DNA from 2 places in the Aeribacillus sp. FSL W8-0870 genome. Region 2 is predicted to be linked to the other one. Evidence: a T-box and tRNA genes for the amino acid it is inferred to sense, from the RefSeq annotation. Region 2 holds a T-box; the other holds one or more tRNA genes.
What was found. The T-box of region 2 lies ahead of pheS (phenylalanine--tRNA ligase subunit alpha). A T-box ahead of a tRNA ligase gene usually reads a tRNA of that ligase, here a tRNA-Phe.

Region 1 (4,394 bases), 2.0 Mb from region 2:
TGTCCGTTTCCATTACCACTCCATTGATCATCACGCCTGATTGAAGATACCGGCGAATTACCTTCAGTAGAATTCGATCTTTGATCGTTTTCGCCAAGATCCCCATCAGTTTGTCGTGATTCACCTTGTCAAAGAATTTCTCTAGGTCTATATCGACTACCCAACGATATCCTTCTTTGATATAACCCTTTGCTTCCCTAACCGCATCATGTCCCCTTCTACCTGGTCGGAAACCATAGCTATGGTTCGAGAAGGTCGGATCAAAGATTTTCGTCAACACTTGGGCAATCGCTTGTTGGATGAAACGATCCGTCACGGTAGGGATCCCTAGAAGTCTTACTCCACCGTTCGGTTTCGGGATTTCGACTCGACGGACGGGTAAGGGCTTGTAGGTTCCTTCTCTCAACGACTGTCGAATGGAGTCCCAATTTTCGTAGAGGTGTCTTCGTAGGTCTTTTACGGACATGCCATCTACTCCGTGACCTCCTTTATTCTGTTCGACTCGTTTCAGTGCCGCCAGGAGATTTTCCCGTGACAAAATCATTTCCATCAACATTGATATCCTCTCCACGTGAACGAATTCTTCTATTTGTGCCATCTTCTGCTCCACCCTCTTGAAGTCCCCCGTGGGATTCACCACTTCCTCCTTCAAGTAAGTCCTATCGGATTGTCTGCTTCCACACAGAAGGTGAACGCCTAGCGATTCGTTCTCCTTAATTGTTCAGTCCTTCCTCTTTCGTCTCGAGCTCGAAAAGAGTACTATGACTTCTGCTGACTTCTGACTGTTCAGTTATCTATCACTAGATAGGTTACCAAGGTTACTTGGCGTGCCAGCCAGACCTCCCCGGGTAAGTACATGCACTTTCACACCATCTATCCGCCTCATTTACTCGATATGACCTTCGACAGAAAGAGCTTTGTTTTGTTTCGCAAACTCACTCAATCATACCTAGCCTTATATGAGGTTCGTGTTCCTCGGACCGGTGTTTTGCCTCCAGCTTCCTTCAGATTCCGCGTCACCACGGACACCCTTGCTCTTGGCTAACCTCTACTTCTGTCTTCGGGGTTCGGGACTTACACCCTATAGTTCATGTACATGCCGGGCGCACGAAGACAAAAAAAGCGTTGCAAACTGCAACGCTTTTTTTGATTTCGAAATGACTCCGCAGGCAGGATTCGAACCTGCGACCGTTCGGTTAACAGCCGAATGCTCTACCACTGAGCTACTGCGGAATATAAAAAAAATTTAAGGCATTTTGCCAAATAGAACAGCTATTGACTGACAATTGCAGCAATGTCAATTGCCCAACTAAGCTGCTTAAAAAATAGCAATGGGCCTGAGTGGACTTGAACCACCGACCTCACGCTTATCAGGCGTGCGCTCTAACCAGCTGAGCTACAAGCCCATATTAAGCGGGTGATGGGAATCGAACCCACGACATCAGCTTGGAAGGCTGAGGTTTTACCACTAAACTACACCCGCGCGAAAATATTTATTTTTCTATTTAAATGATAAACACGCATTTTCCATGCCTCTTCCTCTTCCAGCATTGTTCGAGGATGTAAATGCGTCGAGGTAACTCGCAGATAATTCATTGAAGTGTCGCTCGTGGCTGAGGTTTTACCACTAAACTACACCCGCATAATAAGCTGATAATAGAAATAAATACTTATTTTCAATGCCATATTATCTATCTCTACTATAGGCAAATGGGGCGACTGATGGGAATCGAACCCACGAATGCCAGAGCCACAATCTGGTGCGTTAACCACTTCGCCACAGTCGCCGCAATTAATAAAACAATGGCTCGGGACGGAATCGAACCGCCGACACAAGGATTTTCAGTCCTTTGCTCTACCGACTGAGCTACCGAGCCGTAAAACTCCGATAAAAAGTTATGTACAATCCATCATTAAAGAAAGAATTCATTGACACAACCTGCTGTACTTGAAAAATTCCTCCTACAGCTGTTGAATCAATAATTAATGGCGGTCCCGACGGGAATCGAACCCGCGATCTCCTGCGTGACAGGCAGGCATGTTAACCGCTACACTACGGGACCATTGGTTGCGGGGGCAGGATTTGAACCTGCGACCTTCGGGTTATGAGCCCGACGAGCTACCGGACTGCTCCACCCCGCGATAATAATGACGGAGGAGGAGGGATTCGAACCCCCGCGCGGTTTGACCCGCCTCTCGGTTTTCAAGACCGACCCCTTCAGCCAGACTTGGGTACTCCTCCATATAATAAAGATGGTGGACCTTGCAGGATTCGAACCTGCGACCGGACGGTTATGAGCCGTCTGCTCTGACCAGCTGAGCTAAAGGTCCGAAAAATGGCGGTGGAGGGGATCGAACCCCCGACCTCACGGGTATGAACCGTACGCTCTAGCCAGCTGAGCTACACCGCCAAATTAAATATGGAGCCTAGCGGGATCGAACCGCTGACCTCCTGCGTGCAAAGCAGGCGCTCTCCCAGCTGAGCTAAGGCCCCTTTAAATTCCCTGGTCGGGAAGACAGGATTCGAACCTGCGACCCCATGGTCCCAAACCATGTGCTCTACCAAGCTGAGCTACTTCCCGATATGGCGCGCCCGAGAGGAGTCGAACCCCTAACCTTTTGATCCGTAGTCAAACGCTCTATCCAATTGAGCTACGGGCGCCAATATGGTGCCGAGGACCGGACTTGAACCGGTACGGTAGTCACCTACCGCAGGATTTTAAGTCCTGTGCGTCTGCCAATTCCGCCACCCCGGCAGAGAAAAGCGGAAGACGGGATTCGAACCCGCGACCCCCACCTTGGCAAGGTGGTGTTCTACCACTGAACTACTTCCGCGTATTATGCGGGTGGAGGGACTTGAACCCCCACGCCGTAAGGCGCTAGATCCTAAGTCTAGTGCGTCTGCCAATTCCGCCACACCCGCGTCAAAATGGTGAGCCATGGAGGATTCGAACCTCCGACCCTCTGATTAAAAGTCAGATGCTCTACCGACTGAGCTAATGGCTCATAAAAAAATTTTTTCTCCTAATCCATTTTTCATTTGTCAGATGTCCCTTCCTCTGCCAGTCTTTTCGAGGATGTTGGATGCGTCGGGACAACTCGTCGCTTATTCGATGAAGCCTTGCTCGTTGCTCTACCGACTGAGCTAATGGCTCATATAAAGTAATTTTTTCTTAAAAATCGGTCATATGCCCCTTCCTCTTCCAGTTTTCTCAAAAACGCTGGATACGTCGGGACAACTCTCTGATTGTTCGTCGAAGCATTGCTCGTTGCTCTGATGACTAATCTAAAAGTTCCTGCTCAATATGCAACACCTTTAATGATGCCGGCGAGAGGAATCGAACCCCCAACCTACTGATTACGATTCAGTTGCTCTGCCAATTGAGCTACACCGGCATGATGAATACAACAATCAATAATCAGTCTTGCTTCATTTGATCGTCGTTCCAATCTTAGAAATCTTGTCCAAGGAAAAGTTCAATTGGTACGATGAAGCAGCATGAAAGACGATATCTCGACCGTGCTTTGCCAATTGAGCTGAATCGATATACTGTATGGTGGAGGATGACGGGATCGAACCGCCGACCCCTTGCTTGTAAGGCAAGTGCTCTCCCAGCTGAGCTAATCCTCCAATTCAAAAATCACCAGAGGACATATGCAAAGTAAATAAAAGTCCATAATTCTTTCAAAACTAGATAACGGTTCCTTCACGAATAGATGCTCTTTCTTGGTTAAGTCCTCGATCGATTAGTATCCGTCAGCTCCACGTGTCACCACGCTTCCACCTCGGACCTATCTACCTCGTCATCTTCAAGGGATCTTACTCGCGTTTAGCGATGGGAAATCTCATCTTGAGGGGGGCTTCACGCTTAGATGCTTTCAGCGCTTATCCCTTCCGCACATAGCTACCCAGCGGTGCCCCTGGCGGGACAACTGGTACACCAGCGGTGCGTCCATCCCGGTCCTCTCGTACTAAGGACAGCTCCTCTCAAATTTCCTGCGCCCGCGACGGATAGGGACCGAACTGTCTCACGACGTTCTGAACCCAGCTCGCGTACCGCTTTAATGGGCGAACAGCCCAACCCTTGGGACCGACTACAGCCCCAGGATGCGATGAGCCGACATCGAGGTGCCAAACCTCCCCGTCGATGTGGACTCTTGGGGGAGATCAGCCTGTTATCCCCGGGGTAGCTTTTATCCGTTGAGCGATGGCCCTTCCATGCGGAACCACCGGATCACTAAGCCCGACTTTCGTCCCTGCTCGACTTGTAGGTCTCGCAGTCAAGCTCCCTTCTGCCTTTGCACTCTCCGAATGATTTCCAACCATTCTGAGGGAACCTTTGGGCGCCTCCGTTACCTTTTAGGAGGCGACCGCCCCAGTCAAACTGCCCACC
Region 2 (4,394 bases):
TTCAATTGATAGTCTGTTAATGCTCCGGATGTTGAAGATCCTTCAGGCAATGTTGACGGAATATAGTCATATCCGTAAAGGCGGGCTACTTCTTCAATTAAATCTTCTTCAATCGCAATATCGCCTCTTCTTGTCGGAACGGTTACTGTAAAAAGACCGTTTTCTTCAACGGTTTCAAATTGCAAGCGGTCAAAAATTTCTTTTATTTCATCTACTGCAATGTTTGTCCCTAAAACGTTGTTAATTTTCTCAGCGGAAATGGTGATCACTTTTTTCTCGATTGAAAAATCATGAAATTCTGCTTCACCTTCTAAAACAGTTCCGGAGGCGTATTTTGCGATCAATTGTGCTGCCCGCTCTGCTGCAGCTTTTACCCTGTTCGGGTCAACTCCCTTTTCAAATCTCAAGCTCGCTTCACTTCTAAGTCCGAAATCCTTCGACGCTTTTCGGACAACACTGCCTTTAAAATAGGCGGCCTCAAGCAAAACGGTCGTCGTATCGTCTCTTACTTCAGAATCGGCCCCTCCCATTACACCAGCTAATGCAACAGGTACTTTGCCATTTGTGATCACAAGGTGATCGCTTGTAAGCTTTCGTTCTTGATCATCAAGGGTCACGATCGTCTCTCCGTCATGTGCGCGGCGAACGAGTATTTCCTTTGATCCGAACCGGTCATAGTCAAACGCATGAAGCGGCTGGCCGTATTCTAATAAACAATAGTTTGTAATATCGACGACGTTGTTATGCGGTCTGATTCCGGCTTTTATTAAGCGCATTTGCATCCATAAAGGGGAAGGGGCAATTTTGACATTTTTAATAATTTTAGCTATATAGAATGGATTATCTTCTTTTGCTTCAACATTCACAGTAATATAATCAGTTGCTTTTTCTTCGGCAGCCTCATAATGAACTTCCGGCTTTCGAACCTCTTTCTTTAAAATTGCTGCAACTTCATAGGCAACACCGATCATGCTTAAACAGTCAGAACGGTTTGGTGTAAGACCTAATTCAAGTACATAATCGTCCATAAACAGCTGTTCAATCGCATTTTTTCCAACTTCAGCATCACTAGGGAAAACAAAAATGCCGTCAGAAAACTCTTTTGGGACAAGCTTTCCTTCAATGCCCAGCTCTTGCAAAGAACAAATCATACCGTTAGATTCTTCACCGCGCAGCTTTGCCCGTTTAATTTTGAAATTGCCCGGCAAAACCGCACCAACTTTGGCTACCGGCACTTTTTGACCTTTTTCAACGTTTTGGGCGCCGCATATAATTTGCACTGGTTCTCCTTCACCGATGTCAACTAAACATTTGCTTAATTTTTCTGCATTTGGATGCTGTTCTTTTTCAAGCACCTGTCCAACTACAACATCTTTTATTCCTTCATTAACAGCTTGAACATTTTCAACTTCAATGCCGCTCTTCGTTATTTTTTCAGCCAGCTCCTCAGGGGAAATGTCTAGATCAACATATTCAGAGAGCCATTTGTATGAAACGAACATGAGAAAACCTCCTTTTAAGCTTGTTTAAACTGTTTCAAAAAACGCACATCGTTTGTATAAAAATGACGAATATCATCAATTCCATATTTCAACATGGCAATCCGTTCCGGTCCCATTCCAAATGCAAAACCACGGTATTTTTTCGAATCGAATCCCGCCATTTCCAAAACGTTTGGATGAACCATCCCTGCTCCTAAAATTTCAATCCAGCCTGTTCCTTTGCATACATGACAGCCTTTCATGGAGCATTTAAAACAGGATACATCGACTTCCACCGACGGTTCAGTAAACGGGAAAAAGCTCGGACGCAGACGAATTTGCCTGTCTTCACCGAACAGTTTTTTCGCAAACACTTCGAGCGTTCCTTTTAAATCGCTCATGCGAATGTTTTCATCCACAACGAGCCCTTCAATTTGCGTAAATTGATGGGAGTGCGTTGCATCATCTGTATCACGTCTGTATACTTTCCCTGGACAAATGATTTTTACAGGACCTTTCCCTTTATATTTTTCTAACGTTCTCGCCTGAACTGGAGATGTGTGTGTGCGCAGCAAAATTTCATCAGTTATGTAAAAGGAATCTTGCATATCCCTTGCCGGATGGCCTTTCGGCAAATTGAGCGCTTCAAAATTGTAATAATCTGTTTCAACTTCTGGACCTTCCTCTACTGTGTATCCCATGCCGATAAACAAATCTTCAATTTCTTCAATGACCGCTTGGAGAGGATGATGGTTTCCTGTTCGAACCGGTCTGCCTGGAAGGGTAACGTCAATCGTTTCTTGCTGTAATTTTTTCTCGATTTCTGCTTTTTCGAGTTGTTCTTGCTTACTTGTTATTTCCCCGGCAATCACTTCCCGAATTTCATTTGCTAACGCACCTATTTTCGGCCGTTCTTCTTTCGAAAGCTTTCCCATTCCGCGAAGAACTTCGGTAATCGGTCCTTTTTTTCCAAGATATTGAACGCGAATATTTTGCAATTGTTTTAAATCCGTTGCTTCCCGTACCTTTTGCAACGCTTCATCGCGAAGCTTTGTTAATTCTTCCTGCATGTAAATTCCTCCTTTTTTAAAATAAATAAAAAAACCCATCCCAAAAAAGGGACGAGTTGAATTTCGCGGTACCACCCTTATTAACAAAGAAAGAATCTTTGTTCACTTCATTATCATAACGGCACAGCCGGAGCGCCTTTACATGCTTCCGCATGGTCCTGGCGTCAACTCTGGAGGTGAATTCGTTTGCCTCTACCATAAAAATGCTTCCAGTCTACGGCATTTTCTCCCTAAATGGCGACCTGCAAACTACTCTTCTCCGTCATCGTTATTCCTTTATTCAATTGCTTTTAATTATAAAAAAAAGAAATTAAAGGCGCAACACTATTTGCGAAGATGGTACATGAAAATAGCTGAAGCAACGGCAACATTTAATGACTCCGCTTTTCCATAAATCGGAATGTGTAAATTTTGATCCGTCATATCCAGCAGCTCTTTTGAGACCCCATTTCCCTCATTTCCTACAAGGAGGGCAAATGTTTCAGATGGAGGGATCTCTTTATAGAAAACAGCATTTTTTGTTGAAGTTCCAAATACAGGAATTTTCTCTTCCTTCAATTTGTTTATAATCTGTTTTAATGACGAATTGACCACAGGCAAATGAAAAATTGATCCTTGTGTCGCCCGGATCGTTTTACTATTGTACAAATCAACCGTCCCGTCACCTAAAATCACAACATCCATTCCAGCCGCATCTGCAGTACGAATGATCGTACCGAGATTTCCTGGGTCTTGAACCGCATCTATTAACAGCCATTTTTTGGCGTTCAAATCGATTTCCCACCTAAGCTGCTTACAAACAGCCATGACACCTTGCGGGGAATCCGTTTCAGACAGAAGCGAAAACACCTCTTTGGAAACAATCGTTGTCGGAATAGTACCTTCGAAAAAATGATTTGGCAGCTTCGCTCCGTCTAAAACAATTAACTCTTGAACAATTGATTTGTATTTGAGAGCTTCCTCGATTAAATGCAAGCCTTCAATTAAAAACAGCCCGCGCTCTTCCCGTTTTTTTCTTGATTGCAGCTTTTTCCATTCTTTTACTCTTTCATTTTTAGTTGACGCAATCCGTTTCAATGATGGTGTCTCCTTCAACTGATAGTTCATTTCATATACATATTATAGAAAACAAAAGAAAAAATAAAGAAGAATGAAGAAAAACGAGGTGAAGGATATGAATTTTGATTTGCGCAATGCAGTCATTGCCAACATATCGCAAAATTCAAAAGACGAGCTGAGAGAAACGATCGTTGATGCCATCAATAGCAAGGAAGAAAAAATGCTTCCAGGGTTAGGCGTGTTATTTGAAATTATCTGGAACCATTCAAGTCAGCGTGATCAGCAGGAAATGGTTGAAACACTTGAACAAGGATTAAAAGAGACTGGAGCTGGGAAATAACCAGCTCCTGCTTTTTAGTTGTACGTAATGTTTTCAACCGTTTTTTTGTCGAGGCGTTTAATGACTTCTGTCAATAATTGAACCGTATGTTCAAAGTCTTCGCGATGAATCATCGCAGCGTGTGTATGAATGTAGCGCGTTGCAATCGTAATGGAAAGCGTTGGAACACCATTTCCTGTTAAATGAATCGATCCGGAGTCTGTACCGCCACCCGGCATAGCATCATACTGATATGGAATGCCGCATTCTTCAGCGACCCCTACGACAAAATCGCGAAGCCCTTTATGGGAGACCATAGAAGCATCATATAAAATAATTTGCGGACCTTTCCCCATTTTTCCCATCGCTTCTTTTTCGGAAATGCCTGGAGTGTCGCCGGCTATTCCGACGTCTACGCCGAAAGCAATATCAGGCTCAATATAATGGGCTGATGTGCGGGCTCCT

Region 1: it has a tRNA-Phe gene. The T-box ahead of pheS (phenylalanine--tRNA ligase subunit alpha) is inferred to sense a tRNA for this amino acid. The anticodon was not compared.

Annotation. Positions count from the first base shown of each region.
Region 1 is NZ_CP150165.1:1,044,290-1,048,683, reverse strand. It holds gene ltrA (group II intron reverse transcriptase/maturase) at 1-556, opposite strand, end outside; tRNA gene NSU02_RS05155 (tRNA-Asn) at 1,162-1,233, opposite strand; tRNA gene NSU02_RS05150 (tRNA-Ile) at 1,333-1,406, opposite strand; tRNA gene NSU02_RS05145 (tRNA-Gly) at 1,413-1,483, opposite strand; tRNA gene NSU02_RS05140 (tRNA-His) at 1,712-1,787, opposite strand; tRNA gene NSU02_RS05135 (tRNA-Phe) at 1,805-1,877, opposite strand; tRNA gene NSU02_RS05130 (tRNA-Asp) at 1,988-2,063, opposite strand; tRNA gene NSU02_RS05125 (tRNA-Met) at 2,066-2,142, opposite strand; tRNA gene NSU02_RS05120 (tRNA-Ser) at 2,153-2,242, opposite strand; tRNA gene NSU02_RS05115 (tRNA-Ile) at 2,255-2,331, opposite strand; tRNA gene NSU02_RS05110 (tRNA-Met) at 2,338-2,411, opposite strand; tRNA gene NSU02_RS05105 (tRNA-Ala) at 2,422-2,494, opposite strand; tRNA gene NSU02_RS05100 (tRNA-Pro) at 2,506-2,582, opposite strand; tRNA gene NSU02_RS05095 (tRNA-Arg) at 2,586-2,662, opposite strand; tRNA gene NSU02_RS05090 (tRNA-Leu) at 2,668-2,756, opposite strand; tRNA gene NSU02_RS05085 (tRNA-Gly) at 2,764-2,835, opposite strand; tRNA gene NSU02_RS05080 (tRNA-Leu) at 2,842-2,923, opposite strand; tRNA gene NSU02_RS05075 (tRNA-Lys) at 2,931-3,006, opposite strand; tRNA gene NSU02_RS05070 (tRNA-Thr) at 3,324-3,396, opposite strand; tRNA gene NSU02_RS05065 (tRNA-Val) at 3,556-3,631, opposite strand; rRNA gene NSU02_RS05060 (23S ribosomal RNA) at 3,728-4,394, opposite strand, start outside.
Region 2 is NZ_CP150165.1:3,009,620-3,014,013, forward strand. It holds gene pheT (phenylalanine--tRNA ligase subunit beta) at 1-1,502, opposite strand, end outside; gene pheS (phenylalanine--tRNA ligase subunit alpha) at 1,517-2,551, opposite strand; T-box leader at 2,596-2,826, opposite strand; gene NSU02_RS14640 (RNA methyltransferase) at 2,876-3,628, opposite strand; gene sspI (small acid-soluble spore protein SspI) at 3,726-3,950, shown strand; gene NSU02_RS14650 (M42 family metallopeptidase) at 3,965-4,394, opposite strand, start outside.